One region of the Microbacterium sp. LWO12-1.2 genome, then DNA from elsewhere that is predicted to be linked to it. Evidence: predicted binding sites of a transcription regulator. Region 1 holds the regulator's gene; each other region holds the start of a gene.
The links. Region 1 encodes LexA, which represses DNA repair genes until DNA is damaged. Its sites were predicted from a motif close to TCGAACANNTGTTCGA; they were not measured.
Positions count from the first base shown of each region.

Region 2: the regulator LexA is predicted to act here: its motif matches at 1,824-1,839, upstream of recA (recombinase RecA).
Region 3: the regulator LexA is predicted to act here: its motif matches at 4,035-4,050, upstream of MRBLWO12_RS13590 (HNH endonuclease signature motif containing protein).

Region 1 covers NZ_JBEGII010000001.1:1,801,741-1,809,533, forward strand. Annotated here, with positions in the region: gene hisB (imidazoleglycerol-phosphate dehydratase HisB) at 1-278, opposite strand, end outside; gene MRBLWO12_RS08630 (histidinol-phosphate transaminase) at 275-1,369, opposite strand; gene MRBLWO12_RS08635 (LysM peptidoglycan-binding domain-containing protein) at 1,432-1,794, opposite strand; gene lexA (transcriptional repressor LexA) at 2,105-2,791, shown strand; gene MRBLWO12_RS08645 (S9 family peptidase) at 2,836-4,701, shown strand; gene smpB (SsrA-binding protein SmpB) at 4,718-5,194, opposite strand; gene ftsX (permease-like cell division protein FtsX) at 5,293-6,207, opposite strand; gene ftsE (cell division ATP-binding protein FtsE) at 6,204-7,304, opposite strand; gene MRBLWO12_RS19595 (hypothetical protein) at 7,224-7,400, shown strand; gene MRBLWO12_RS08665 (DUF2510 domain-containing protein) at 7,488-7,793, shown strand, end outside.
Region 2 covers NZ_JBEGII010000004.1:159-7,951, forward strand. Annotated here, with positions in the region: gene pgsA (CDP-diacylglycerol--glycerol-3-phosphate 3-phosphatidyltransferase) at 1-562, shown strand, start outside; gene MRBLWO12_RS19445 (CinA family protein) at 559-1,215, shown strand; gene MRBLWO12_RS19450 (helix-turn-helix domain-containing protein) at 1,215-1,523, shown strand; gene MRBLWO12_RS19455 (DUF3046 domain-containing protein) at 1,542-1,766, shown strand; gene recA (recombinase RecA) at 2,036-3,088, shown strand; gene MRBLWO12_RS19465 (regulatory protein RecX) at 3,091-3,852, shown strand; partial or broken gene miaB (tRNA (N6-isopentenyl adenosine(37)-C2)-methylthiotransferase MiaB) at 3,935-5,481, shown strand; gene miaA (tRNA (adenosine(37)-N6)-dimethylallyltransferase MiaA) at 5,513-6,436, shown strand; gene MRBLWO12_RS19480 (dihydrofolate reductase family protein) at 6,475-7,005, shown strand; gene MRBLWO12_RS19485 (GNAT family acetyltransferase) at 7,070-7,516, shown strand; gene dapF (diaminopimelate epimerase) at 7,539-7,793, shown strand, end outside.
Region 3 covers NZ_JBEGII010000001.1:2,845,567-2,853,359, reverse strand. Annotated here, with positions in the region: gene MRBLWO12_RS13605 (uroporphyrinogen-III synthase) at 1-259, shown strand, start outside; gene hemB (porphobilinogen synthase) at 256-1,233, shown strand; gene hemL (glutamate-1-semialdehyde 2,1-aminomutase) at 1,265-2,587, shown strand; gene MRBLWO12_RS13590 (HNH endonuclease signature motif containing protein) at 2,594-4,024, opposite strand; gene MRBLWO12_RS13585 (hypothetical protein) at 4,183-4,632, shown strand; gene MRBLWO12_RS13580 (ATP-binding cassette domain-containing protein) at 4,711-6,810, opposite strand; gene MRBLWO12_RS13575 (enoyl-CoA hydratase/isomerase family protein) at 6,921-7,793, shown strand, end outside.

The DNA of each region.
Region 1 (7,793 bases):
GACTTGTCTCCCAGCGCCTCGAGGATCGCCTGCCCGAGCACGATCGACACGTCCTCCACCGTGTGGTGGGCGTCGATGTGGGTGTCGCCGGACGCCCGCACTGTGAGGTCGGTCAGCGAGTGCTTCGCGAAGGCGGTGAGCATGTGGTCGAAGAACGGCACCGAGGTGTCGATGCGGCTCGCGCCGGTTCCATCGAGGTTCAGGTCGAGTTCGACGGTGGACTCCGACGTGCCGCGCACGCGGCTCGCGGTGCGCGGGGTCAGGGCGAGGCTGCTCATGATGCCGAGTCTATCGAGGCGAGCGCTTCGAGGAACGCCGTGGTCTCCGCCTCGGTGCCCGCCGTGACGCGCAGGTGGCCGGGGATGCCGACGTCGCGGATCAGTACGCCCTGGTCGTAGAGCTTCTGCCATGTCGCCTTCGGGTCGGCCACTCCGCCGAACAGCACGAAGTTGCTCCAGGATTCGTGCGGCGTGTAGCCGAGTGCCTCGAGGGTCGCGGTGATCCGGTCACGCTGCTCGACGATCTCGTCGACCATGCCGAGCATGACATCGGCGTTGCGCAGCGCGGCGACCGCAGCCGCCTGGGTCAGTGCGCTCAGGTGATACGGCAACCGGACGAGCCGGAGCGCATCGATGAAGCCGGGGTCTGCCGCGAGATAGCCGACCCGCGCACCGGCGAAGGCGAACGCCTTGCTCATCGTGCGCGAGACCGCCAGGCGCGGACGCCCCGCGAGCAGCGACAGCGCCGAAGGAGCGTCGCGCGGGGCAAACTCCTGGTACGCCTCATCGACCACCACGACGCCGCGCGCAACCTCGTACACCGCTTCGATGACATCGAGGCCGAGGGGCGTACCGGTCGGGTTGTTCGGCGAGCAGAGCAGCACGACGTCGGGATCGACGGCCCGCACCTGGGCGGCGGCCTCGTCCGGCGTGATGGTGTAGTCGGGTTGGCGAGTGCCGCCGACCCAGCGCGCTCCTGTGCCCTGCGCGATCAGCGGATACATCGAGTACGTGGGCGCGAACCCGAAGGCGGTGCGCCCCGGACCGCCGAAGGCCTGCAGGATGTGCTGCAGCACCTCGTTCGATCCGTTGCCCGCCCAGATGCCGTCCGCCTCGAGACCGTGCCCGAGGTAGTCAGCGAAACCCTCACGGAGGGTCGTGAACTCACGGTCGGGGTAGCGATTCACGTCACGGATGGCGACAGCGATCTCATCGAGGATGTCGCTGGCCACCTCGTCGGGAATCGGATGGGTGTTCTCGTTCACGTTGAGGGCGATCGGCAGCGGCGCCTGCGGGGCACCGTACGGGGTCAGCCCGCGGAGGTCGTCGCGAAGCGGCAGGTCATCGAGGGAAGCGGTCACCCTACCCATGCTAGAACGCTCGGCGGGACGCCGAGAGCGTTCTGGCAGAGGGGCAGTGACGCTCGAGTGCGTCAGCTCGTGTACTGCGCGGGAATCGACAGCGACTGGCCGATCTGCAGCTCGCCGGTCTGCAGGAGGTTCAGGCGGGTGATCTCGCCGATGACCTCGCGCGGGTCGGCGGTCGGCGCGATCTCGCTGGCGATCGACCACAGCGTATCGCCGGGGAGAACCGTGACCGTCTCGAAGCTGACCGTTCCAGTGCTCTCGTTCGATGCGAGGGCGCTACCGCCGCTGATCGCGGCGAAGGCGATACCCGCAGCGAGTGGCAGGGCAGCGAGAGCGAGCAGCACGCGGCGACCGCGAACCGTCAGCCGAAGACGCGTCGCCGGACGAGCCGGGATGACTGCTGCGGTGCTGAAGGTGATGGTGCTCATGGTGTGCTCCTCTGCGTCGCCCCGTTACCGGGAGGATCAGCCACCTGCCGCACGGGCCGGTGGAAGTTGGCGTAGCGTTCGCATTCTGCACTCGGCCGGGAGGGCTGAATGCGAAGCTACGTTCCGAAGATATCTTCGAGTTCGAACATCTGTCAAGCTTTCTTCGAAACCGCAGCCGCCAATCCGCCGACACGCTCGAACAGATCTTCCAGATCCGCATGATTCTCGGATACGGTTTCGATAGGAACACCCCACCACGGGCCTCCGACATTCGAAGAGCGGCGTCGGAAACGCGTACCGAAGGAGCATGATGAGCGAGAACTCAGCCCCCGAGCCAGAGGCACCGCGCACGCGCCGTCGGAAGAGCCTGAGCCCCAAGCAGATGGCGATCCTCGAGGTCATCCAGGCCTCTATCGCCCAGCAGGGCTATCCGCCGAGCATGCGCGAGATCGGCGACGCGGTCGGACTCAAGTCGCTCTCCAGCGTGACGCACCAGCTCGGGCAGCTGGAGTTGAGCGGCTACCTCCGCCGCGACCCCGGCAAGACCAGGGCGATGGAGGTGCTGATCGATCTTCCCGGTTCCAGCACCGAGAACCCGGCTGATGTGGCGACGCCGGTCGGTGACGCCGCGCTCGTGCCGCTCGTGGGTCGCATCGCCGCCGGTGTGCCGATCACCGCGGAGCAGCAGGTCGAGGAGATCTTCCCCCTCCCCCGTCAGCTCGTGGGAAAGGGCGACCTCTTCATGCTCAAGGTGTCTGGTGAGTCGATGATCGACGCCGCGATCTGCGATGGCGACTGGGTCGTCATCCGCTCGCAGAACAGCGCAGAGAACGGTGAGATCGTCGCAGCGATGCTCGACGACGAGGCGACGGTCAAGACTTTCCGCCGACGTGACGGTCACACCTGGCTGCTGCCCCGCAACTCGGCGTTCGAACCGATCCTCGGTGATGAGGCCACGGTGCTGGGTAAGGTCGTCGCCGTGCTCCGCGCCGTCTGATCGCCTGGCGCGCATCGGCAGTGCAGCGCGCATAGGCTCGAGGCATGACTTCGCCCCACGGGTCCTGGCCCTCCCCCTTCTCGGCGGCATCGGTCGCCGTCTCGTCACCCCGCTTCGACGGAGCACGGTTCGTGGGAGAAGAGATCTGGTGGGGCGAGTCCGTGCCGACCGAGGGCGGTCGAGTGACCGTGCGGTCATCGACGGGACGAGAGGTCCTGCAGGGCCCCTGGAGCGCGCGTTCGCGAGTGCATGAGTACGGCGGAGGGGCGTGGACGGCTGATCCCGACGGCATCCTGTACTTCGTCGACGCCAGGGATCAGCGCGTCTACCGTCGCTCCGGCGACGGCGACATCACGCCGCTGACGCCCGAAGGCCCCGCGCACGGCGGTCTGCGGTGGCAGCATGGCCACCTGCTCGCAGTACGCGAGGATCTGACCTCCTCGCCCCATAGACGAGCGATCGTGGGCATCCCCCGGGACGGTTCCGCATCCGACGATGCGACCGCGATCCAGGTGTTCGCCGAAGGTCCCTCCTTCTTCGCGCATCCGGCCCTCTCCCCCGACGGCTCGCGGATCGCCTGGGTCGAGTGGAGCGGCGAGCGGATGCCGTGGGATGCCGCCGCGCTCCGGATCGCGACCGTGGACGGCCGCGAGGCAGCGTCACTCCCCGCTCAGGCGGCATTGCAACCCGAGTGGATCGCCGACGACGCGCTGCTCTACGCCGATGACCCCTCCGGGCGCTGGCTCCTGCATCGCATCCAGCTGGACGGGATTACCGCACGCGGCCCCGCCGAGATCATCGCCCCCGCGGATGCCGATACCGGCTATGGACTGTGGGTGCTGGGCAACCGGTGGTTCCTGCCGCTCGCCGACGGGCGGATCGTCGCGGTGCGCACGAACGGACGCGACCGCATCGTCGTGATCGATGCCGATGGCGATGTCCGTGAGCTGGACGTGCCCTGCGACGGGCATGTGAGTGTGGACGATGTCAGCGGCAGCCGCGTGCTGCTCTCCGGCAACGGCTCGCGCGTGAGCCCTGGCGTGTGGTGCGTGGACCTGGACTCCGGCGAGGTGACGGCGGTGCGTGGTGGCGAGAGCGTGGATCCCGCGTGGATGCCCGCCGCGCAACTGATCGACATCGAAGGCGCGCACGGTCCGGTGCATGCATACGCCTACGCGCCGGCGAACCCGGACGTCTCCGCCCCCGCCGACGAGCTGCCGCCCTATGTCGTGCTCGTGCACGGCGGACCGACCGCGCACGTGACCGGAGCCGCATCCGCCGCTGTCGCGTTCTACACGAGCCGCGGCATCGGTGTGCTCGACGTGAACTACGGCGGTTCGACCGGGTACGGCCGCGCCTACCGTGAGCGGCTGCGCGGTCAGTGGGGCGTGGTCGACGTCGACGACGTGATCGCCGCCGCACGAGGACTCGCCGACGTCGGGCTGGCCGATCCCGCGCGGATCGCGATCCGCGGCGGCTCCGCCGGGGGCTGGACAGTTCTCTCCGCCCTCGTGCGCGGTGGCGCGTTCGGGGCAGGCATCAGTCGCTACGGCGTCTCCGACCTACGGATGCTCGCGGAGGACTCGCACGACTTCGAAGCGCACTACATCGAGAGCCTGGTCGGTCCGCTGCCCGAGGCGGAACAGCTGTACATCGACCGCTCCCCGCTCTCCTCCGCGGCACGCATCGAGGTGCCCGTGCTCCTGCTGCAGGGAGAGGACGACCGCGTCGTTCCGCCCTCGCAGTCCGCGGCGATCCGTGACGCATTGGCCGCGCGCGAGATCGACCACGAGTACGTTCTCTACCCCGGAGAGGGGCACGGCTTCCGCCGGGCAGAGACCGTCGTCGACGCCCTGGAGAGGGAGCTGACGTTCCTCGGTCGCGTCTTCGGATTCCGTCCCCAGCTCTGATCCCGGGGTCGGCGGACTATTCTCCGACGCGATTGCGGAGCCGCATGGCCCGATCGGCCTCGCGGGTGTCCTGGCGCTCGCGCAGGGTCTGACGCTTGTCGTACTCGCGCTTTCCCTTCGCCAGAGCGATCTCGACCTTGGCCCGACCGTCGGAGAAGTAGAGCTTGAGCGGGATCAGCGTGTATCCACCCGCCGAGACGGCGTGCGCCAGCTTCGCGATCTCCTCACGGTGCAGCAGCAGCTTGCGCACGCGCTTGGCGGTGTGGTTCGTCCAATGCCCCTGGGAGTACTCCGGGATGTGCACCGAGTCGAGGAAGACCTCGTTGCCCTTGATGAACGCGTACCCGTCGCTGAGGTTGGCACGCCCCTGGCGCAACGACTTCACTTCGGTGCCCGTGAGCACCATCCCCGCCTCGTACGACTTCTCGATGTTGTAGTCGTGACGTGCGCGACGATTGGTCGCGATGACCTTCTCCCCGCGTTCCCTGGGCATGATGCTCTCCTGTGTGTCGATGAGCTCAGCGACATGGAACGGCTGAGCAGCCTTTCAGTCTATACCGAGCCTGGCGCCTGCACCCGACCGGGGCCGGGTCAGGTACGCAGCCAGCGTCTGATCGCGAACCCGGCTGACAGGGCGGCCAGCACGACGCCGATGCCGATCAGCACGGGCACCACGAGTGTGGCTTCCTGCAACGTGATCCAGGTCGTGATGAACGGCACCCGCCCGCGGAGATATCCGTTGACGCCGAAGTGCACACCGGCGACGACGGCCGCACTCGCGAGCGCGGATCCTAGGAAGGCCGCGAACACGCCTTCGAGCACGAAGGGGGTCTGGATGAACCTGTTCGAGGCGCCGACCAGACGCATGATGCCGATTTCCTTGCGTCTCGCATAGGCGGACAGCCGGATCGTGGTCGCGATCAGCAGCGTCGCCGCGATCAGCATCAGCACCGCGATACCCACCGCGATGTAGGTCGCGACCGTGAGCGCGGAGAAGAGGGGTTCCAGATACTGGAGTTGGTCCTTGACCTGCTCCACGCCCGCCTGGCCGCTGAAGGCTTCGGCGAGCACCGGAGACTGCCCCGGATCCTTCATCGTCACGAAGAACACCTCGAAGGCCTGGTCCGGCGTGAGCACGCTGGCCTGGTCGGCACCGAGCTGCTCGACCAGCTTGGCGTAGGTGTCCTCCTTGGTGTCGAAGGTCATCGAGCTGATGAGCGGTGAGAGCGCGTCGCCTTCGAGCTGCGCCCTGACGGCTTCCACCTGCTCGTCGCTGGCGGCCCCGTCGACGCAGGTGTCGGACTCCGAGACCGCGGAGCACATGTAGACCGCCACCTGGGCACGCTCGGCCCAGTAGCCGCGCATGACGCCGATCTGGCTCTGCATCAGGATCGCCGCGCCCACGAAGGTGAGCGAGACGAAGGTCACCAGCACGACGGAGATGACCATCGAGATGTTGCGGCGGAGGCCGCCGAGGGCTTCAGCCAGGATCAGACCGATTCTCATGAGGTCGGCCCCACTTCTTCATCGTCGCCGTCGGAGAGTCCCAGACGGTCGGCGACGCCGAGTTCGGCGACATCGACCTGCGGCAGGACGATGGGATGCGTGCGCGGACCGACCGTGGCCGGAGGCTCGACGGGCGTCGGGCTCTGCGCCGCGACCTGCTCCGGCGGCACCACGGCTTCTGCGGGCATGGTCTCGGCGACAGGGGCGGGAGCCGCGGCGGGGGTGGGAGCCGCGGCGGGCTCCGGAGCCGGAGCGGCGGCTGCGGCCTTGCGCTGCTCACTCAGCTCCTCGGCGAGCGCGGCGCGGACCATGGAGAGGTCGGCCGTCTGACGCTGCACCTCCTGCACCGCAGTGAGTGCGGCGACCGCAGCGGCACCGCGCACCTCGGCCGGAACGAGTCGCGGGATGTTCGAGGTGTCGCCGTATCCGCCGTGCACCTCGTCGCGCACCATCTCGCCGTCGCTGAGCTCGATGACTCGACGCTGCATCTGGTCGACGAAAGCGGCCTCGTGCGTCGCCATCAGCACGGTCGTGCCACCCGCGTTGATCCGGGCGAGCAGCTGCATGATGTCGACCGAGGTCGCGGGGTCCAGGTTGCCCGTCGGCTCATCGGCGAGGAGCACCTGCGGGCGGTTGACGAGCGCACGGGCGATGGCGACGCGCTGCTGCTCGCCACCGGAGAGCTCGTGGGGCATCCGCTTCTGCTTGCCGTCGAGCCCGACCAGCGCGAGCGCCTCCGGGACGGCCTGCTGGATGAAGCCGCGCGAAGAACCCGTCACCTGCAGGGTGAAAGCGACGTTCTGGTACACGGTCTTCGACGGGAGCAGCCGGAAGTCCTGGAACACCGAGCCGATGTGGCGCCGGAAGTAGGGCACCTTGCGGTTGGCGAGCGAGCGCAGGTCTCTGCCGAGCACCGCGACCCTCCCCGAGGTGGGGACGTCCTCGCGCAGGATGAGCCGCAGGCAGGACGATTTGCCGGAACCTGAGGCTCCGACCAGGAAGACGAACTCCCCGCGCTGCACCTCGAAGTCGACTCCGGACAGAGCGGGCTTCGACGTCCCGCGGTAGCGTTTCGTGACGTTCTCGAACCGAATCATGGCGCTACGAGCCTAAGCGTGCCTCTTCGGCTGGCCGCGAGCGACACCCCGCGCGCTGCGTCCGTCTCCGCATCCGATGGGTATTGCTCCCCATAGGAAACCCCCTGCCATGTCACAGCCCCCTGTTAACATGAGGGTGCCGGTGACGCAGTCGCGCCCGGCCCATTGCTTCTAGGGGGAATCATGACGACACCTGCAGGTTGGTACGACGACGGATCGGGACGTCAGCGTTGGTGGGACGGCCAGCAGTGGACCGAGCACTTCGCTCCGGAGGCCGCGGCTCCAGTCGAAGCTGAGGCCGCAGCGGCGGAAGTCCCGGCTGCCGAGGACGCTCCGGCGTACGAGACACCGGCTTACGAGGAGCCGTCGATCGACGACACCGTGATCCGCCCGACCGAAGAGACCGTCATCACGCCGGAGGCGCAGGACTCGTCCGTGCCGCCGACGACTCCGGCCGAGTCGTCCGACCCGAGCGCGTTCGCCGGACAG
Region 2 (7,793 bases), on a different contig from region 1:
CACGATCGCCCGCATCCCCCTTGCGGTCGTCTTCTTCGTCCTGCTCCTTCTCGGCGGCACGTACGGCATCCCCGATCTCGCCCTTCGGTGGACGGCGGCGGTCCTCTTCATCGTCGCGATCTCGACCGACTGGGTCGACGGCTACCTGGCGCGCAAGTACGACATCGTCAGCGACTTCGGCAAGCTGTGGGACCCGATCGCCGACAAGCTGCTCACCGGTGCCGGATTCATCGGCCTCGCGGTGCTCGGCGAGCTCGGTGAGTTCGGCTGGTGGTTCGTCGTGATCATCCTCGTCCGGGAGTGGGGCATCACGATCCATCGCTTCATGGTGGCGAAACAGCACATCGTCGCCGCAGCGTGGATGGGCAAGCTCAAGACCGCGGTGCAGGGCGTCGCGCTGTCGTGGGCGCTGCTCCCGCTGCACGTGCTGATCGGCCTCGACATCTGGGTTCTCATCACGGCGGTGCTGATGGCCGCCGTGCTGGTCCTGACGGTGGCCAGCGGTGTCGACTACATCGTCGCGCAGGTCCGCGGTGGTCGCCAGGACCAGCAGACCTCATGACGACGGCGAACGCCGCTGCGCTTCTCGAGGTGCTGCGGGCGCGCGCGCTGAGTCTCGGCGTCGCCGAGTCCCTGACGGGTGGCGCGATCGCGGCGGAGATCGTGTCCGTGCCCGGCGCTTCCGATGTCTTCCGCGGAGGCATCGTGGCCTACGCCACTCCGGTCAAGCACACGCTGCTCGGGGTCGACGCCGAGCTGCTCGAGGAGCATGGACCGGTGCATCCCCAAGTGGCGCTGCAGATGGCTGACGGCGTGCGTCGTGCGCTCTCGGTCGCAGGGTTTCCGGCGGACGTCGGCATCGCGACCACCGGTATCGCCGGACCGGATTCGCCGGACGGTCAACCGGTGGGTACGGTGCACATCGGCGTCGTCGCTCCGGGATCAAGATCTCCCGAATGTTCGTCTTCGAGGGGGACCGGGCGGCCGTTCGCCAGCAGTCGGTCGACGCCGCGCTCTCGTCCGCGTTGGCCGTGCTCCGGGAATAGCAGTCATCGGATCGCTGTTGTCGATGGTGTGCGGCTCACACCACGTCCCTTGTCAAGGTCCTTCACAACGAAACCACAGCGAGAAACAGTAGATTTAATGGAGTCAGGTCGGGTTAGACTGGCGATCCCTCGGAGGATTCCGGGGATGGCGATGGAGAGGGGGTTCTGATGATTCTTGTTCGACAGGAAATCGGCGATGTGCTCAGGGACTTCCGCCTGCAGAAGGGCCGTACCCTTCGTCAGGTAGCGGGCAAAGCCTCGGTAGCACTCGGTTACCTCAGTGAGGTCGAGCGCGGGCAGAAAGAGGCGTCCAGCGAGATCCTCGCGTCCGTCGCCGATGCACTCGATGTGCCTATCTCGACGATCATGCGCGAAGTAGGCGATCGCATCTCGGTCCTTGAGGGAATCCAGGTCTTCCCGGACGTCGTCCCGGACGACCTCGTTGCATCGATCGAGCCGCAGCTCTCCCTCCACTGAGTCGACGCCGGAACCTCGATGCGTCGCAGTGAGTTTCTTCGCGCCGTCGAAGGCGAGTTCTCGGGGCGCGCTTCGTCGTTGCTGAACGATCTGGTGCTCACCGCTCTCGGTGGCCGGACGGCCCTGGAAGCGCTCGATCTGGGGCTGCCACCGCGTGACATCTGGCTCGCTCTTTGCGAGGAGATGGATGTGCCGCCGGAGCGCCGCTACGGCGCCGGCCGTCTGGAGCCGCGCAAGCGCTGACTCGATCTCGTTCTGATCCATGCGTGCGGGCGACGACGTTCCGATTGCGGCGTGTCGTCGAATATCTGTTCGAAGCGGGCGTAGTCTTCTGCACAGATGGTTTCGAGACTTGTCTCTCCACAGTTCGCGGGTTCGCCGACACGATGTCGGAGGCCCCTCCTACGGTGAAGACATGGCTCAGAGCCATACGCCTTGTCGGAGAGTTCGTCCCAGCCGGGTCGGCCGCGACAGCCTACAGGCGGCACCACGCGAGCAGAAGGAAGCACATCATGCCATCACCCGCCGACCGCGAGAAGTCCCTGGAAACAGCCCTCGCTCAGATCGACCGGCAGTTCGGAAAGGGCTCGGTCATGCGGCTGGGCAGCGATGACCGCGCACCCGTCGCCGTCATCCCCACCGGCTCCATCGCCCTCGACGTCGCCCTCGGAGTGGGCGGCCTTCCGCGTGGCCGCATCGTCGAGATCTACGGCCCTGAGTCGTCCGGTAAGACGACGCTCACGCTGCACGCGATCGCCAACGCGCAGCGCGCAGGCGGCATCGCCGCCTTCATCGACGCCGAGCACGCGCTCGACCCCGACTACGCGGCGAAGCTCGGCGTCGACATCGATGCCCTTCTCGTCTCGCAGCCCGACACCGGAGAGCAGGCGCTCGAGATCGCCGACATGCTCGTGCGTTCCGGCGCCATCGACCTCATCGTCATCGACTCCGTGGCGGCGCTTGTGCCTCGTGCCGAGATCGAGGGTGAGATGGGCGACTCGCACGTGGGTCTGCAGGCTCGCCTCATGTCGCAGGCGCTGCGCAAGCTCACCGGTGGCCTGAACCAGACCAACACCACCATGATCTTCATCAACCAGCTGCGTGAGAAGATCGGCGTCTTCTTCGGATCGCCGGAGACGACTGCCGGCGGCAAGGCGCTGAAGTTCTACGCATCGGTGCGGCTCGACATCCGTCGTATCGAGACTCTGAAGGACGGCACCGACGCTGTCGGAAACCGCACCAGGGTCAAGGTCGTGAAGAACAAGATGGCTCCGCCGTTCAAGCAGGCCGAGTTCGACATCCTGTACGGCATCGGCATTTCCCGTGAGGGAAGCCTGATCGACTTCGGCGTCGAGCACGGCATCGTGAAGAAGTCGGGCTCCTGGTACACATACGACGGCGACCAGCTCGGTCAGGGCAAGGAGAATGCGCGCACGTTCCTCCTCAAGAACCCTGACATCGCTCTGGCGATCGAGACTCAGATCAAGCAGAAGCTCGGTATCGGTGCGGCGGCGCCGGCGGCTGCTGCTGCGGCAGACGAGCTCGCAGAGCGTCGACCGGCCTGATCATGATCGGTGAGAACGGGGGCGAAGCGGGCGGAATCGTGGATCGTCTCGCCCCCGTCATTCCGCTCTTCGGCGCGAAGAGAGCGTCGGAGGCGTCTTCCGGAGGGCGAGACCAGGGCGCGCCGAGCGATCGGCATCCCGCTCGCGGCACCGCAGAGCGGCACACGGCTCCGCGTCTGCGGGCATTGCACCCACACGCGGATTCGGGAGAGGGAACATCCGACGCCGAGGGTGCGGAGAGTCAGACCCCTGATCCTGAGGAGACCCGGAAGGTCGCCGAGGAGGCGCTGGTTCGAAAACTGCGCACCAGATCGCTCTCGGTCTCCGAGTCCCGAATTGTGCTGAAGGGATATTCGCTCGAGTCTTCGCAGATCGACGACGTGATCGACGACTTCTGCCGGCGCGGGTACCTGGATGATGCGATCCTCGCCGGACACCTCGTCATCTCCGGTGTCGAACGGAAAGGATTGGGGCGGGTGGCGCTGTCTCGAGCACTCGCGCAACGGGGCATCCCGCGCGACGTCATCGCAGCGGCGCTCGACGAGGTTCCAGACGATGACGACGAACGCGCGTTGGACTTCGCCCGTACGAAGGCGCGGTCATTGTCGCGCCTCGATCATGACACCGCCCTTCGCCGGCTCGTCGGGCAGCTGTCCCGGCGGGGGTACAACGGCTCGGTCGCGATGAAGGCCGCACGCACCGCGCTGACCGAGGCGTCGTTCGGGCAGCCCTCCTCCGGTGTGCGGTTCGTGGATTCGGACTGAACACCTTTCATTCAGTCGGCGCGCACGGAGCGGCATCGTTCGCAGGGCTTCTACGTCGGAGCGCTCGTACAATGGGATGACCATGACTATCCCGCGCAGCGAACCGACGATCATCAGCGCTTCGTCGGCGGCCATTGACGTCGACGGCCGACAGCGATCCTACGAAGTGCGCACCTTCGGGTGCCAGATGAACGTGCACGACTCGGAGCGGCTCTCCGGATCCCTGGAGAGCGCTGGGTACGTGCGCGCTGTCGACGGCGCCGAGGCCGATGTCGTCATCATCAACACCTGCGCGGTGCGCGACAACGCTGCGGGCAAGCTCTACGGCACTCTCGGGCACCTCGCGTCGGTCAAGCGTCGCAAAGATGGCATGCAGATCGCTGTGGGCGGCTGTCTGGCTCAGATGGACAAGCAGGCCGTGCTCGACAAGGCGCCATGGGTCGACGTCGTCTTCGGCACCCACAACATGGGTTCTCTTCCCGGCCTGCTCGAACGCGCGCGCCACAACGGTGAAGCCGAGCTCGAGATCCTGGAGTCGCTCGACGTCTTCCCGTCGACGCTGCCGACCAAGCGGGACTCGGCGCACAGTGGTTGGGTGTCGATCTCGGTCGGCTGCAACAACACCTGCACGTTCTGCATCGTGCCGAGCCTGCGTGGCAAGGAGAAGGACCGCCGCCCTGGCGACATCCTGAACGAGATCCGCCTCCTCGTCGACGACGGAGCGATCGAGGTCACCCTCCTCGGACAGAACGTCAACTCGTACGGCGTCGAGTTCGGTGACCGCCACGCATTCGGAAAGCTCCTGCGTGCCGCCGGCGAGATCGACGGCCTGGAGCGCATCCGGTTCACGAGCCCGCATCCCGCGGCCTTCACCGACGACGTGATCGACGCAATGGCCGAGACCGAGGCCGTGATGCCGCAACTGCACATGCCGTTGCAATCGGGCAGCGACCGCATCCTGAAGGCGATGCGCCGCTCGTACCGCAGCGAGCGGTTCCTCGGCATCCTCGACCGCGTGCGCGAGCGCATCCCGCTGGCGTCGATCACCACCGATATCATCGTGGGCTTCCCCGGCGAGACGGACGAGGACTTCGAAGACACCATGCGCGTCGTCGAACAGTCGCGGTTCTCCGGGCATTCACCTTCCAGTACTCCATTCGTGAGGGCACCCCCGCGGCGACGATGGAAGATCAGGTGCCGAAGGAGATCGTCCAGGAACGTTACAACCGGCTCATCGCCCTGCAGGAGCGCATCTCACTCGAGGAGAACCAGAAGCAGGTCGGTCGCGAGGTCCGGGTGCTGGTGTCGACGGGCGAGGGCAAGAAGGACGCGGAGACGCACCGTCTCACCGGTCGGGCCGAGGACAACCGCCTCGTGCACTTCGAGGTGACTCCGGGCTCCGACCTCCCTCGTCCCGGTGATGTCGTCACCGTGACGATCACCCACGCCGCGCCGTTCCACCTGCTTGCTGACGACCCGACCGGAAAGCCCCTGCAGATCCGCCGCACGCGCGGCGGCGACGCGTGGGATCGCTCGCAGTCCGAATCTTGCGCGGTTCCCGCCCCGTCCGGCGACGGAGCTCCCCGCGCGGTCGTGCTCGGACTGCCCACGCTCCGCATCGGTGTCTGATTCCACCTCGGTGACCAGCCCCGTCGAAGGGATCGGTTCGCCCGCCGACGGTCCGCGTCTCTGGGCGATCGTCGGTGCGACCGGAACAGGCAAGAGCGACCTTGCACTCGATCTCGCCGAGTCACTCAGAGCGAACGGCAATCCGGCCGAGGTCGTGAACGCCGATGCCATGCAGCTCTATCGCGGCATGGACATCGGCACGGCGAAGCTGGCACCGCAGGAGCGCCGAGGCATCCCGCATCATCTCTTCGACGTGCGCGAGGTCACCGAGGAGGCTGCCGTCGCCTGGTATCAGCCGCTCGCGCGGGCGGCGATCGCCGACATCCACGCTCGCGGCGGTGACGCGATCCTGGTGGGCGGCTCCGGACTGTACGTGTCCAGCGTGGTCTTCGACTTCCGCTTTCCCCCGCGTGACGCGGTGGTCCGGGCGCGACTGGAGAATGAGCTCGAGGAAGCCGGGACAGCAGTGCTGCTGGAGCGGCTTCGCGTCCTCGATCCGGAGACGGCCGCGCGGATCGACCCGAAGAACGGGCGACGGATCATCCGCGCACTCGAAGTCATCGAACAGGGGGCCCAGACCCATGGCGCTGCCCTTCCTGAGAAGCCGGTGGTGTGGCATCCGCGCACCCGACTGATCGGCCTCCGTGTCGATCGGGCGGAACTCGTCGAGCGACTCGATGCACGGGTCGACCGTATGTGGGCGACGGGCCTCGTCGACGAGGTCGTCACCCTCCGCGAGCAGGGCCTCGAGCACGGCGTGACCGCCAGTCGCGCCATCGGATACGCGCAGGCCCTCGGACAGCTCAACGAAACGATGAGCGAATCCGAGGCGATCGCGCAGACACAGTCGCTCACCCGCCGCTACGCGAGGCGCCAGGTGTCCTGGTTCAAGCGCTATCCCGACCTCGAGTGGCATGAGCATCCTGTCGATCCGGCAGGGCTGCTCGCGCGCTGATCCTGGCGGATGTCCGACGCCGGTGCGACGCTGGAGCCATGACCACCTCCTACTACACCGCGTCCAGCCTCGACGGATTCATCGCGACCGCCGAGCACTCCCTCGACTGGCTGCTGAAGCAGGACATCGACCAGAACGGACCGATGGCCTACGCCGAGTTCGAGAAGAGCATCGGAGCCTTGGCGATGGGGGCGTCCACCTACGAGTGGGTGCTTCGCCACACCGAAGGCGAGCCCTGGGGGTACGCGCAGCCGACCTGGGTGTTCACGCATCGTGAGTTGCCCGTTCCCGACGGCGCCGACGTCCGGTTCGTGCGTGGCGACGTCCGTGCGGTGCACGCCGAGATGTCTGCTGCGGCCGGTGAACGAGATCTCTGGGTCGTCGGTGGGGGAGAGCTGGTCGGCCAGTTCTCCGATGCGAGATTGATCGATGAGATCTGGGTGCAGTACGCCCCGGTGACGCTGGGATCAGGTGCGCCGTTGCTTCCTCGAACACTCGACCTCGAGCTTCTGGAAGTGGCACGCAACCGCAACTTCATGTGCGGGAGATACCGGGTCGTCCGCGACTGAAGGGTGCGCGAAGCGCCTCTAGACTCGGATGCGCCGGATCCGAGGCCCGGCGGGAAGGTCCACGATGAACTGGCGGATTCGCGCATTCCAACCGCAGGACACAGAGGGCGTGGTCTCGCTGTGGGAAGAAGCGGGCCTCACCCGCCCGTGGAATGATCCTCGCCTCGACATCGAGCGCAAGATGTCTGTGCAGCCCGAGCTCTTTCTCGTCGCCGGCATTGCGGCGCTGGAGAGCGCGGATGCCGAGCGCATCATCGGAACGGTGATGGCGGGTTATGACGGTCATCGCGGCTGGCTGTACTACCTCGCCACCGCGGATGCTCATCGCGGGCAGGGGATCGCACGAAGGCTCGTCGCGGAGGCGGAACGGCTTCTTCTTGCCATGGGCTGCCCGAAGGTGCAGTTGATGGTCCGGGGCGGCAACGACGAGGTGCTGGGGTTCTACGATCGGCTCGGGTACGAGCGGTTCACCGTGTCCAACACCGGCAAGCGGCTGATCGCTGACGCATAGACGCGAACTCTAGACTGGGCGCATGGTCGCATTCACCAAAGGACACGGCACGGGCAACGATTTCGTGATCATCGCCGACCCCGACGGGGAGCTCGACCTCACCGCCGAGCAAGTGGCGGTGCTCTGCGATCGGAATTTCGGGATCGGTGCCGACGGCGTTCTTCGGGTGGTCCGTTCTTCGGCGATCGACGTCGGCGCTGCCGCTCTCGCCGAGGAGCCGGATGCCGAATGGTTCATGGACTATCGCAACGCGGACGGATCCATTGCGGAGATGTGC
Region 3 (7,793 bases), 1.0 Mb from region 1:
CATCAAGCGCGATGTCGAGAACGGTCGCATCAACGCGATCCTCATCACGAGTGGTTCGGTCGCGGAGCAGGTGCGTGAGCAGTTCCCCGAGATCCCCGATGAGACGCTGCTCGCTGCGATCGGCCCTCGTACGGCGCGTGACGCCCAGAGGGCCGGCCTCCCGGTCTCGGTCGTCGCCGATCGTCAGACGGTCGACGCGCTGATCGATGCCGTGTCGCACTTCACGCTTCCGCACGCGGCAGACGAGTTCGCACCGTGAGCTTCCCCGAAGTCCGGCTGAGGCGCCTGCGCCAGTCGCCGGCGGTGCGCGATCTCGTTCGCGAGACCTCGCTGCAGCCGCGACAGCTCGTGCTGCCGATGTTCGTGCGTGAGGGGCTCAGCGAGCCGGTCGCGATCGGATCCATGCCCGGCGTCGCCCAGCACTCGCTGGACTCGCTGCGCGCGGCGGCGGTCGAGGCCGCCGAAGCCGGTGTGGGCGGTGTGATGCTGTTCGGCGTTCCCGCGGTGCGCGACGCCCGCGGTTCGGGCGCGGACGACCCCCACGGGATCCTGAACGTGGCGACCGAGGCGCTGGCGGCGGAGGTCGGCGATGCCCTCGTCGTGCAGACCGACCTGTGTCTCGACGAGTTCACCGACCACGGCCACTGCGGCGTGCTTGCTGCCGACGGGTCCGTCGACAACGATGCGACGCTCGAGCGGTACACGTCGATGGCTCTCGCGCAGGCACGCGCCGGGTCCCAGCTGCTCGGGCTGTCGGGCATGATGGACGGCCAGGTCGCCGTCATCCGCGCCGCGCTCGACGCGGAGGGCTTCACGCAGACCCTGATCCTCGCCTACGCCGCGAAGTACGCCAGCGCCTTCTACGGACCGTTCCGTGAGGCCGTCGACTCCCAGCTCACCGGCGACCGCCGCACGTATCAGCTCGACCCGGGCAACCGCCGCGAGGGCGTGCGCGAGGCCGTCGTCGACGAGGCCGAGGGCGCCGACATCGTGATGGTGAAGCCCGCCATGGCCTTCCTCGACGTGCTGCGCGAAGTGCGCGACACCGTCAGTATTCCGGTCTGGGCATACCAGGTGTCCGGCGAATACGCCATGATCGAGGCCGCCGCCGCGAACGGCTGGATCGATCGCCGTGCCGCCATCCTGGAGTCGCTGCTGTCGATCCGCCGTGCCGGTGCCGACGCGGTGCTGACCTACTGGGCGACCGAGGCCGCCCGCTGGCTGCGCGCCTGAGCCGTATCTCTCTCTTCTTCGGAGCATCATCATGACCGATCGCAATGACGACCTGTTCTCTGCCGCCCGCGCGGTGATCCCCGGCGGAGTGAACTCCCCGGTGCGCGCCTACGGGTCGGTCGGCGGCACCCCCCGCTTCCTCGCCTCCGCGAAGGGCGCGACCGTCACGGATGCCGCCGGCAACGAGTACATCGACCTCGTCGCCTCGTGGGGTCCTGCGCTCCTCGGTCACGCGCACCCCGAGGTCGTCGCCGCCGTGCAGGAGGCGGCGACCCGCGGTCTCTCCTTCGGTGCGCCCACGGAGGGCGAGGTCGAACTCGCCGCCGTGATCGCGGAGCGCGTGCGCTTCGGCGAGACGCGTCCGATCGAGCGCGTGCGCCTGGTGTCGACAGGCACCGAGGCGACGATGACGGCGATCCGCCTGGCGCGCGGTGCCACGGGCAGAGACCTGCTGGTGAAGTTCGCCGGGCACTATCACGGGCACTCGGACGGGCTCCTCGCAGAGGCCGGCTCCGGTGTCGCGACGCTGGCGCTGCCCGGCTCGGCCGGAGTGCCCGCACCGATCGCCGCGCAGACGCTCGTGATCGGCTACAACGACCCGGACGCTCTCGCGGCGGTCTTCGCCGAGCATGGCCCTCGCATCGCGGCGGTCATCGTGGAGGCGTCTGCGGCGAACATGGGCGTGGTCGCTCCGCTGCCCGGCTTCAACCGCCTGATCGCCGACACCGCCCACGCGCACGGGGCCCTGATGATCCTCGACGAGGTGCTCACCGGCTTCCGGGTGCATCCCGCCGGTTTCTGGGGCCTGCAGGCTGCCGCGGGGGAGGAGTATCTTCCCGACATCGTCACCTTCGGCAAGGTCGTCGGCGGAGGGATGCCGCTGGCCGCGCTCGGAGGGCGTGCCGAGGTCATGGACCTGCTCGCCCCGCTGGGGCCGGTCTACCAGGCTGGAACGCTGTCGGGGAACCCGCTCTCGGTCGCGGCGGGGCTGGCGACGCTGCGTCTGGCGACGCCCGAGGTCTACGCCACGGTCGACGCCGCTGCTGACAGGGTCTCCACCGCGCTCGACGCCGCTCTCGCCGGTGCCGGCGTCACCCACGCGGTCGCGAAGGCCGGGAACCTGTTCAATGCGTCGTTCCGCGCTTCCGCCCCGCGCGACTACGCAGAGGCCCAGGCGCAGGAGTCGTTCCGCTACGCCCCGTTCTTCCACTCGCTGCGCGAGCAGGGCATCGCGCTTCCGCCGAGCGTCTTCGAGGCCTGGTTCCTCACCGCTGCACACGGCGAGGAGGAACTGCAGCGCATCGAGGCCGCACTTCCGGTCGCGGCCGAGGCGGCGGCAGCTGCTCGGGCCTGACCGCCCTCAGACGAACATCACCCGGCGCGGCGGCGCATCGCTGTAGTGCCGACCGAGCGGACTGACCCAATCGAGGCTCCGGTCGGGAAGCTGTCGCGCGGTCCATCGATGGCGCTCGTCGATATCGGGATGTTTCAGCACGTGGTGCCCGGTGCAGAAGTGACTGAGGTTGGACAAGCTGGTGCACCCGCCTCGCGCGTGGTCGTGGTTGTGATCGATCTGGCAGCGGTGCACCGGCATACGGCACCCGGGGAAGCGGCAGTGCTGGTCGCGAGCCCGCAGGAACCGACGCATGCCTTCGGTCGGACTGTACGTGTCGGTCTCGGTGACCATCCCGGTCGGATCGAGGAAGAGACGGGACCAGCCCCCATTGCGCCCGGCGAGGTCGCGGGCGATGTCGGGATCGATCGGGCCGAAGCCGTCGAGCTCGGCAGGGCGGTCATCGGCTCCGGTGAGGGTCGTGGCGGCGACCGTCACCTGGATGTGCGCCTGGATCTGATCGATGCCCCCGCCGGCTGCCTCAGTGGGGTCGGACGCGAGCAGCAGGTCGGTCAGCAGATCCGTGCGCACCTGGTCCATCGTCCGCGTATCGGCCGGGACCACGACAGGACCGGGCTCGGGGAGCGGGTCGGTGGTGAAGGTGTCTCGTTCGCCGAAGATTGCCCACTCGTCGATGCTCGGATCACTCCAGTCGAGGTCTTCGGGGAAGATCGGGTTCTCTCCGGAGTCGAGGTCGTCGGGGGCGAGCACGTCGTGGTGGGGAACTGATTCGACGTCGTCGCGCGCGGCGATCACCTGACGTGCGAGGCGCGTGAGCCGGTCCATGATCGCGGCGGCCAGGTGTTCGGGGAGCACGACCGTGATCAACGCGAGTCCATCGTCGACGGAACGCATCGTGACGCTTCTCTCGGCAGAGGCGCGGCGATGCCGGCCGACCAGCGTCTCGCCGGCCAGCGCTGCAGCGATCTGGCGCACCAGGGCGCGGGTGCGCGCCGGAGTGTCCTGCTCGGCGACGAGCACCGCTGCGGCGTCGTAGAGGCCCAGCGCCCCGGCTTCCGTTCTCCCCTCGCGGACGGCCTCCCGCACGATCGCACCGGCGCGGACGATCTCACGCACATGCGCGGCCGTGATCGCGCCCTGACGGAAGGACTCGCGCGCAGCGGGGTGATCGGAGTCGAGGAAGGCGGCGTCCGAGAACGCGTACTCGATGCTGCCCTGCGAGACGTGGCCGGCAGCGGAGTACTCGGCGACCATCGACCGGTGGATCATGTCGCGGTGGTAGGGGTTCTCACGCGTGTCGGCGTCGCCCAGGTGCAGTCGATCGACGAGCAGCTCGGCTGCTTCGGATTCGAGTATGGCGATCTGTCGACGCTTCTCCACCCACGCGTCGAGCAGCGCCGCGCGCTGTTCGACGTGGTCGGTGGGGGTCTCTGACATGCTGCTAGCCTAGAACATATGTACGACACTCGGAGGAAGTTATCCACAGGTGAGGTCGGCGGGTGCGCCTTCCGGATGGTGGGTTCCGACAATGGATCGTTGCGTTCCTGTGAGCAACTTCCAGACAACTGGCAGCACCGCGCTGGCAGACTGGAGTCATGGTGACGTTGCTGTTGGATCAGACGCAACTGGAGGTCGTGCTCTCGCCGATCGAGCGTGCCGCGACCTTCCACCGCGAGAATCTCCGGATCGCACGCGAGACCATCACCAAGGTGCAGCTGACCGACGATGCGTGGACCTGGCTGCGAGGCGTGCCGAATCCCGGCACGCACATCCCAGGGGTCCTCGCGGCCGGAAGCTGGAAGGCCGCTGGCAGCCTCGATTTCGTGCTGATCCGTCGCCGCCGGCCGAGCGTCGTGATCGACCTGGACGGAGACGCGCAGTACCGGCGCCTGATCCTCACGACCCGTCACGGGCTCTCGCTCACACAGGCCCTGCGTCTCGAGGTCTCGACCGAGGCGGCCGATGTCGAGGAGATCGTGGCGACAGCGCCGACTCCCGTGTCGAAGGGCAGCCGTCGTCCGGTCATCCGCCCTCGGCCCGCCTGACAGGCCAGATGACACGGAGAAGCCCTCCGCAACCGAAAGGTCGCGGAGGGCTTCTTCCCTGTCTGAGCGGAGTGTGCGTCAGTCCTGACGATGCTCGCCGTCGTGGTGGTGCTCGCCCTCGTGGTGCTCGCCCTCGTGGTGCTCACCGTCGTGGTGATGCTCGTCGGATGCCGGGGCACCGTCCTCATCCTGCTCGACGGGTGCCGCGGCGGGCACGGTGTCGATGACGCCGGTCGATGCGACGCTCCACGAGGTCGGCTCCTCGGAGGCGCCTGGCTGCTCGGCGTCGGACGCCTCAGATGTCTCGGCGCCGAGCGGATAGTCTTTCGGCTCGTCCTCGTAGTAGGCGCGGGCCGCGGCGGCGAGCATCGAGCTCACCGCAGCGGAGCGGGGGTCCTCATCGGACTGCTCGCCCACAGGAGCCGCGCCGTCGGACGTGGAGTCCTCGTCTGCCGCATCCTCGGACTCCGACTCGTTCTCACCGTGGAGGTCGGCGAAGATCTCGATCCCCTCGGAGTCCCCGTCTGCCGCGTCCTCGTCAGCGGAGTCCTCGTCGGAGGCCACGGGGGCATCGACGGGGGTCGGAGTCGGCTCCTCGTGGTTCTCGACCGCAGCGTGTTCCTGGTCGGAGCTGCTCGCGTCATCATCGCGGTCGGCGAAGATCTGGCTGACGTCGTGCACGGGCTCGTCGTCCGCGTCGGACGGCGTCGATGCAGCAGAGGCGGGAGCCGCCGTGCCGAACAGGATCTCGTCGAATGAGGGGGCGGCGGAGTCGGACGGAGCCTCGTCCGACTCGGCGAGGGCCTCGTCAGCGGCGACGGCCTCATCGACGGCGATCTGCGCGAACGCGTTCTCCTCGATGGTGTCGGCATCGGCGTCGAGCTCGACGGGCGAGCGCTGCGCGCCCTCCGACGCACGGATGCTCTCCGCGACCTCTTCCACGGCTGCGACAGCGATCGCGTCCTCGTCGGAGAACGCCTGCTCGTCGTGCTGCTCGTCGTGCGCAGGATCGCCGCCTGCGGCGATCGCCGCGGCCGCAGCAGGATCCGCAGGAGCCGTCTCCGACACTGCGGCCGACACGGCCGAGACCGCGGCGATCTCAGCGATCAGAGTGGCATCCCCGGCATCCACGTCCGCGTCTCCGCCGGTGTCCACGGTGTCGCTGGCATCCGCAGCTTCGGCATCCGCCGACTCGGCCTCTGCAGAGGAATCGGCATCGGGCGCCACTGCGAAGGTCGGTGCGAGTGCGAGCTGCGACGCAGCGGCCGAAGCGCGCGCCTCGAGCTTGCCGCCGCGGACCAGCTCGATGAACACGTCTTCCAGTGTCGGACCGCGCTGCACGAGCGTGCTCAAAGCGATGCCGGCCTCAGCGGCGACGGCGCCGACGGTGCCTGCGTCTCCTCCGCGCACGGTGAGGCCGGAGCGCAGCACCTCCACGTCGAAGCCTGCGGTCGAGAGTGCAGTTGTGAGCGCGGCGCGGTCCACGGCATCCACCACGACCGAGCCGGCCGTGGGGTCGGCGAGCTTCTCGATGCCGCTGGAGAGCACCAGTTGGCCCTTCGAGAGCACGAGGACGTTGTCGGCGACCTGCTCGACCTCGCTGAGCACATGCGAGGAGACGAGGACGGTACGGCCCTCATCCGCCAGGCGGCGCATCAGCAGACGCATCCACCGGATCCCTTCGGGATCGAGACCGTTCGCCGGTTCGTCGAAGACGAGCGCACCGGGGTCTCCGAGCAGTGCGTGCGCGACGCTCAGCCGCTGACGCATGCCGAGCGAGAAGCCGCCGATGCGCGAATCGCCTTCGCCGTCGAGCCCGACCAGCGCGAGGACCTCATCGACGCGCGCCAGCGGGATGCCGTTCGCCTTCGCGGCGATCGTCAGCTGCCGACTGGCCGTGCGACGAGGGCGGTAGGCCGTCTCCTCGAGCACGGAGCCGATGGTGCGCAGCGGCTGGCGGAGCTCCGCGAACGGCGTTCCCCCGATCGTGGCGGTGCCGGATGTGGCTCGCACCTGACCGAGCAGGATGCGCAGCGTCGTGGTCTTACCGGCCCCATTAGGGCCGAGGAAAGCAGTGACTGCACCGGGCTCGACACGGGCAGAGAGGTCCGAGACGGCGGTCACCTCATTGAAGCGCTTCGTCACATGTGTGAACTCGAGCACCTGTCCGTCGGGCATCCGCGACCTCTCCTTGCATTGGGCACTTCCCTCTATCCTGCCGGAAAAGCGGTCGGATCGCGTATTTCATGCGGATTCCGGCGTCGCGGGATCGGAGTAGCCTGGCTCCCGTGACCGAATCCGCGCCTGCTCCCCGTGTCCTCGTCCGCACGGAAGGAGCCCTTGGCCGACTCACGCTCAACCGCCCTGAGGCGATCAACGCCCTCGATCTCGGCATGATCGAGATCCTCACCCGGACCCTCCACGCCTGGCGCGACGACACCGATGTGCAGATCGTCCTGATCGACGGAGAGGGCGAGCGCGGCATGTGCGCGGGCGGGGACGTGCGCGCACTGCATGCCCAGATCGTGGGTGGACGCGCGGAGGAGACGGCGGAGTTCTTCCGCGCCGAGTACGCGCTCAACGCACTGATCGCCGAGTACCCCAAGCCGGTCGTCGCCCTCGCCGACGGCATCACGATGGGCGGCGGCATCGGACTCGCCGGACACGCGGCGATCCGCATCGTCACCGAACGATCGAAGCTGGCGATGCCGGAGACCCGTATCGGCTTCACGCCGGACGTCGGCGGTACCTGGTTGCTCGGTCGGGCACCCGGCCGGTTCGGGGAGTACTTCGGCCTCACCGGTCAGACCATGAACGGAGCGGATGCCGTGTACCTCGGTTTCGCGGACCATGTCGTGCCGTCCGACCGACTCGATGCCCTCCGGGAGGCTCTCGCCTTCCGTGCCGACCCCACCGGTCCCAGCGAGATCGTGCTGCTGTTCGATGAGACCCCGGAACCGTCGACTCTGCCCGGCCTGCGCCCCGCGATCGACGAAGCCTTCTCGGCGCCGACCGTGGAGGAGATCGTCGAACGACTCCACGCGCAGGGCACCACGGATGCCGCTGCCATCGCCGACCTGCTCGAAGGGCTCGCTCCGACCGGCCTCGTGGTGACGCTCGACGCGGTGCGCGAGGCGCGCGCGGCATCGGGCCTCCGCGCT